One region of the Rhizobium sp. PvP014 genome, then DNA from elsewhere that is predicted to be linked to it. Evidence: riboswitches for the same ligand, from Rfam matches in the RefSeq annotation. Region 1 holds a riboswitch; the other holds the start of a gene.

What was found. A riboswitch is a leader RNA that binds a small molecule or an ion and turns the genes downstream of it on or off. The one in region 1 is predicted to bind S-adenosylmethionine.
Region 2: another riboswitch for S-adenosylmethionine. It lies ahead of metA (homoserine O-succinyltransferase); the one in region 1 lies ahead of J3A65_RS20210 (O-succinylhomoserine sulfhydrylase).

The regions. Positions count from the first base shown of each region.
Region 1 covers NZ_JAGIOT010000002.1:3,230,276-3,233,677, reverse strand. The annotation lists gene J3A65_RS20230 (hypothetical protein) at 1-125, opposite strand, end outside; gene J3A65_RS20225 (hypothetical protein) at 267-461, shown strand; tRNA gene J3A65_RS20220 (tRNA-Gly) at 493-566, opposite strand; gene J3A65_RS20215 (2'-deoxycytidine 5'-triphosphate deaminase) at 640-1,734, opposite strand; SAM riboswitch at 1,808-1,886, shown strand; gene J3A65_RS20210 (O-succinylhomoserine sulfhydrylase) at 1,934-3,124, shown strand; gene apaG (Co2+/Mg2+ efflux protein ApaG) at 3,291-3,402, shown strand, end outside.
Region 2 covers NZ_JAGIOT010000002.1:2,519,081-2,522,482, forward strand. The annotation lists gene J3A65_RS16825 (aldose epimerase family protein) at 110-1,132, opposite strand; gene metA (homoserine O-succinyltransferase) at 1,254-2,177, opposite strand; SAM riboswitch at 2,240-2,317, opposite strand; gene J3A65_RS16835 (thiamine diphosphokinase) at 2,436-3,086, shown strand; gene J3A65_RS16840 (ABC-F family ATP-binding cassette domain-containing protein) at 3,094-3,402, shown strand, end outside.

The DNA of each region.
Region 1 (3,402 bases):
CGAGCTCCGATTAGGTCCGTGCCGACCACCCGCTTAAGGCCGTCGGCACTTGCCGGAGCTGCTGTCGAACACCCCGCCAGCGTCGAAGCACTCATCAAAGCTGCTGCGAGCACGATCAGACGCATCACCTGCTTCATTGTTCTGCCTTTCGATTGAGTTGCGCTCGCCAACGCCGCCGGCGTTGTAGAGCCACGTGGGAAAACCGCTACGCGGAGAAATACCGCAAAGTGAGAGACAAGGCTGGAGTTCCTTCGAACATCTTGTCGATGGACTCGCGCGCAGGCGCGGTTTCAGAAACCGTCGAGGCCACCGGGTCGCTGGAGCTTGCCAGCAGTCTCGCGACGCACTCGACAACGAAGATGACCAAAAAGTACAGCCGCGGCGACGGGCTTGAGACGAGCCGCAAAATAGCCGAAGCACGAAACGCGAACCGCGCCAGTGTAACGGCGGTGAAACAGTGAAACGCCATTTCCTGTAAGTAATTGAAACGTCTGGAGCGGGTGAAGGGAATCGAACCCTCGTATTCAGCTTGGGAAGCTGCTGCTCTACCATTGAGCTACACCCGCGTCGGGGGAAGGTTTCCAACAATGGGCCGTGTCTGTCAAGGTCGCCGGGGTGGAAGCGTCCGGGGGCGGCTTTCTAGCTGCGGAAATGCTTGGAGAGTTTGAGGCCCTGCGCCTGATAGTTCGAGCCGAGGCCGGAGCCGTAGAGGCCCTGGGGTTCTTCCAGCATGTGTTCGTAGACGAGGCGACCGACGATCTGGCCGTCTTCGAGGATGAACGGGACCTCGTGGCTGCGCACCTCCAGGACTGCGCGGCTGCCGCGGCCGCCGGCGGCTTCGTGGCCGAAGCCGGGGTCGAAGAAGCCGGCGTAATGGACGCGGAATTCGCCGACCAGCGGGTCGAACGGTGTCATTTCGGCTGCATAAAGCGGTGGCACATGGACGGCCTCGCGCGAGACGAGGATGTAGAATTCGTCCGGATCGAGGATCAGTTCGTTGCGGCCGCGGCTGTGGATCGGCTCCCAGAAATCGAACAGATCGTGCTGGGCCTTCTTGTCGACATCGACGACGGCCGTGTGGTGCTTGCCGCGATAGCCGATCAGGCCATCCTTGTCGCCGGCAAGATCGATCGACAGCGCTATGCCGCCGCCGGATATGTTCGGCTGCGCGGCGGCAACCAGCGTTTCGGCTTCATGCAGCGCCAACAGCTCCGGCTCCTGGAGAAGGGCGTTGCCGATCCGGAAGCGGATCTGCGACAGGCGCGAGCCCTGGCGCACGACGATCGGGAAGGTGCGTGGCGAGATTTCCAGATAGAGCGGGCCGCAATAGCCTGAAGGGATCTTGTCGAACTCCTGGGCGCGATCGGTGATGACGCGGGTAAAGATATCGAGGCGGCCGGTGGAGCTTTTCGGATTGGCCGAAGCCGACATCTCGGCCGGCAGATCGAGGCTTTCCATCAGCGGCACGATATAGACGCAGCCGGTTTCGAGGACGGCGCTTTCGGAGAGATCGATGACGTGCAGGCTGAGGCGCTCAAGCTTGTCGGACACGAGACTCATCGGCCCCGGCATGAACGAGGCGCGCACGCGAAACGCCTTCTGGCCCAAGCGCAGATCAAGGCTTGCCGGCTGGATCTGGTCCTGATCAAGCGCCCTCTCGGACTTCAGCCGTCCTTGTTCGAAGAGCGCCGCAATGGCGCGGTCCGCCAGAATTCCCGTTTCGCGAGCCATCATGTCTCTTTCAGATTTTGGGGCCGACAAAACCAAATGCGGACCATTGACGCAAGCGGAAGCGAGGCGTAAGGCAGCTTTATCCCGTGGTGATTTGGCCGGTCGGCTTGCAGCCACGTTAAACAAGTGGCTAAAAAGACCGGGTTGAAAACCGGTCTGCGATTGCGGCCGGTTTTTTTTGTATCACGAAGGTGATGAACACATGAGCAAAACCCCGAACAAGAACTGGCGCCCGGCCACCACGCTCGTCCATGGCGGCACGCTGCGCTCGCAATATGGCGAGATGTCGGAAGCCATCTACCTGACGCAGGGCTTCGCCTACGACAGTTCAGAAGCCGCCGAGGCCCGTTTCAAGGGCGAGGCCGACGGCTATATCTATGCCCGCTACGGCAGCCCCACCAACGACATGTTCGAAAAGCGCATGTGTGCGCTGGAGGGTGCAGAAGAAGCCCGCGCCACCGCCTCCGGCATGGCCGCCATCACGGCAGCGCTCATGTGCCAGCTTCGCGCCGGCGACCATATCGTTGCCGCGCGGGCCCTGTTCGGTTCCTGCCGCTGGGTTGTCGAAACGCTCGCCCCGCGCTACGGCATCGAATGCACGCTGGTGGACGGTCGCGACCTTGCCAACTGGGAAGCGGCGATCAAGCCCAACACCAAGGTGTTTTTCCTGGAAAGCCCGACAAACCCGACGCTGGAAGTGATCGACATTGCCGGCGTTGCCAAGCTTGCCAATCAGGTCGGCGCCCGTCTGGTGGTCGACAATGTGTTTGCAACGCCGCTCTTCCAGCGGCCGTTGGAACTCGGCGCCCATGTGGTCGTCTATTCCGCCACCAAGCATATTGACGGCCAGGGCCGCAGCCTTGCCGGTGTCATCCTGTCGGATCGCGAATGGGTTCTGGAGCACCTGCAGGACTATTATCGCCATACCGGTCCGGCGATGTCACCGTTTACCGCATGGACACTGATCAAGGGCCTGGAAACGCTGCCGATCCGTGTTGCCCAGCAGACGTCGAATGCGGCAAAGATCGCCGATTTCCTGGCCGAGCAGTCCAAGGTCGCGAAAGTGATCTATCCCGGTCGCAAGGATCATCCGCAGGCCGATATCATCGCCAAGCAGATGACGGGCGGATCGACGCTGGTCTGTTTCGAGCTGAAGGGCGGCAAGGAAGCGGCCTTCAAGCTGCAGAATGCCATGGAGGTGGTCACCATCTCCAACAATCTCGGCGACACCCGCTCCATCATCACGCATCCGGCAACGACGACGCACAAAAACCTCAGCGACGAAGCCCGTACGGAACTAGCAATTTCGCCCGGCACCGTGCGCTTTTCGGCCGGCATCGAGGATGCGGACGACCTGCTGGAAGATTTCGCGCAGGCGCTGAAGCAGATCTGATCGGCTTTACGCCGAACGATGGGTAGACCCGGAACGCTCCGGGTTTACCAAATCAGTTATCCCTATCATCAAGAACGCGACATTGCCTCAGATGCAAGCCGCGAGAATTCTTGACCTTTCTCCCCCACTGTACGATATCGGCACGATGAGCAATCTTGAGGTGCCAATGTACCGCGCCCGCACCAGAGACATAGACGTCGCCGTCGAGCCCTATTATCTCGAGGAGCAGTCGAGCCCCGAGGACAGTCGTTATGTCTGGGGATACCGGATCGTGATCG
Region 2 (3,402 bases), 710 kb from region 1:
CGGTATTGGTACCCAGTAGGGTACCTCGTCTATTATCGTCATTCGCTGGCTGCCTGCATCCTCGCAGCCAGACTGAGGCCGCCTTTCGGCAGCCTCAGCCCTCATCGCCTCAGCTCTTCGAAAACACGTAGTCGGTTTCCTGGCGCAGGGTTTCGCCCGGGCGAAGCACTGCATTGGGGAAAGTCTCGTGGTTGATTGCATCGGGCCAGACCTGGGTTTCCAGGCAGAAGCCGGCGTAAGGCGCGTAGGGACGGCCTTCCATGCCGGGCACCGGCAAGGCGAGCTTGAAGCCCGCGTAGAACTGGATCCCCGGCTCCGTGGTGCGCACTTCGAGCTGCACGCCGGAATACAGGCTGCGGGCAAGCGCGATCGAGCGCTTGGCGGTCCTTTCCTCCGAGAGGCAGTAGTTGTGATCGAACGGCACCTGCTCGCCATCGGCACCGGTCCGCTGGATCGGACCCATCTCGCTCAGGTCGAACGTGGTGCCAGCAAGCGGCATCAGGACGCCGGTCGGCACCATCCTTTCATCCACCGCCGTCAGCTCAGCCGCGGCGATCATCATGTCGTGGCCGAAAATGTCGGGACGACCGTCGAGATTGAAATAGGAGTGCTGGCAGACGTTGGCGGGCGTCGGCTGGTCGGTCACCGTGTCGTAGATCACCGAAAGCACCCCGTCTTCCATCAGCTGGTAGGTCGCAGTGACGGTGCAATTGCCGGGATATCCGGCGCGTCCGTCCGGGTCGGTGATCTGCAGCACGACTCGGTCTTCCGCGTGATCGACGATCGACCAGATGCGCCGGGCGATACCGTCGGATCCGCCGTGCAGATGGGTTACGCCGTCTTCGTTGAGTTCCAGCTGGTATTCTGTGCCGTCGATCGAGAAGCGGCCATCGCCGATGCGATTGGCACAGCGACCCGGCGTGGCGCCGAAATAGGGCGAGTAGGCCTCATAGTCTGCGAAATTGTCGAACCCCAGCACCAGAGGCGGCTCGTGGCCGGCAAGCCGCAGATCCTGAATAACGGAGCCCCAGGTAAGAACCTGGGCTGTCAGCCCGCCGCCCGACAGCGTGATCCGATGCACCGCCTCGCCGCTCTTCGTCGTGCCGAAAATCTCGAATTCATGACCCGTCATAACCCATCTCCCGAATGTTTGCGGCAAACTGCGTGATTTCGATCAAAGCTGCAACGAGGCCAGCGGAAAATTCCGTCAGGCTCTCATCCAGCAAGGATGACGGGGCAGAAACCGGTCTCGGTCACTCGGTGCCGATTTTTTCGACGTCGTAAGGCGTCGTCTGGTAGATCTCGTTAATCCAGTTTCCAAACAGCAGATGCGCATGACCGCGCCAGCGGTTGAGCGGAGCCAGCGTATCGTCGTTGTGCGGAAAATAGTCGTGCGGCATCTTGATCGGTATGCCGGCATCGACATCGCGGAAATACTCGTCGGCAAGCGAGGTGGAATCGTATTCGACGTGGTTAAACATGAACAGCCGCCGTCCGGCCCGCTCATGCACGAGGCAGAGGCCCATTTCGTCTGATTCCATCAGGATCTCGAGGTCACTGCCGGCCTTTTCAACATCCTCCCGACGAACTTCCGTCCAGCGCGACACCGGCACCTGGAAATCGTCGGAGAAGCCGTTGAGGTAGACGGAGGCCGGCGACAGGTTGCGGTGGCGATAGACCCCAAACGCCTTTTCCTTCAGCCCGTGCTTCGGAACGCCGTGGAAATGATAGATGGCGGCCATCGCCCCCCAGCAGACATTCATGGTGGAATGCACGTTGGTGGTGGTCCAGTCGAAGATTTCCTTCATCTCCTGCCAGTATGTGACGTCCTCGTAGGGCAGGGTTTCCACCGGCGCTCCCGTGATGATGAAACCGTCGAACTTGCGGTGCTTCACCTCTTCCCACGTCTCGTAGAACGACAGGAGATGATCTTCCGATGTGTTCTTGGCCTTGTGGCCGCCGATGCGGACCAGCGAAAACTCGACTTGCAGCGGCGAAGCGCCGACAAGGCGCGCCATCTGCACTTCGGTCTTGATCTTGTTGGGCATGAGGTTGAGAAGCCCGATCTGCAGTGGCCGGATGTCCTGCCTGACCGCCATCGTTTCGGTCATCACGCGCACGCCCTCGGAAACGAGCGTGTTGAAGGCAGGCAGCGTATCGGGGATCTTGATCGGCATCTCTTCAACCCAAAAACAAAAAGCCGGCACGAAGAATCGCAGCCGGCCCGTGGGAAGTTTTTGAAACTCTTCTCGCGGCCCTTTAGCGACTTTTTTTACGTGGCTGCAAGCCGGCCGGCCAAATCACCACGGAATTTCGACTTTTCAAATAATCCCTGCCACGCCCGCCGTCAATGGCAGCAAAAATGACCGCTTTCGCACGAACAGTGCGACACGCGCCTTTCCCTTGCGAGCCGCTTTAGGATATGGGCATGGGCAATGGCCAACTCGACCTTCACGATCCTGCTCGGCGGTGACCTCACCGTAACCGACCGACTGCAAAAGGCAGTTGCCGCAAGCCGCTTCATTGCGGCCGACAGCGGCATGCGCCATGCAGAGGCGCTGGGTGTGATGCCGGAGCTCTGGGTGGGCGACTTCGATTCCTCCGACGCCGCCCTGATCGAGCGCTTTCCGGATGTCGAGCGCCGGACCTATCCGCCTGAAAAGAACGAGACGGACGGCGAGATTGCGACGGCTGAAGCGATCGAACGCGGCGCGACGCGGTTGATCCTGATCGGCGCACTGGGCGGCGAACGATCCGACCACGCGCTCCAGCATTTTCTACATGCGATGAGCCTTGCCGAACGCGGCCATGACGTTCTTCTGACATCCGGCGAGGAAGAGGCTGTGCCGTTTCTCACCGGCACGATGACGCTCGACCTGCCGAAGGGCGCGCTGTTTTCCGTCATCGGTTTTACCGGCCTTGCAGGCCTCGACATTCTCGGCGCGCGCTATCCACTCAAGGATTACGCACTGCCCTTCGGTTCCTCCCGCACCGTGTCCAACGTTGCAGAAGGGCCGGTCCAATTCCATTTACGTGACGGCAGGGCGATGATCCTTGCCCGTCCAAACGATTTTTCCGGAGCATAGACGCCGCATGGCACCGCCTATTCTGAAACTCGACGATATCGTTCTAACCTTCGGCGGCACGCCGCTTCTCAACGGAGCTGCGCTGCAGGTGGAGCCCGGCGACCGCATCTCCCTCGTCGGCCGCAACGGGTCGGGCAAATCGACGCTGATGAAGATCGCCGCCGGCATGGTGGAAGCGCAGTCGGGCGAGGTTTTCCGGCACCCCAATGCGACGATCCGCTATCTCGAACAGGCGCCGGATTTTGCTGGTTACAAAACCGTGCAGGCCTATGCGGAAGCGGGGCTTGGACCGGGCGACGACCCCTACCGCGTCACC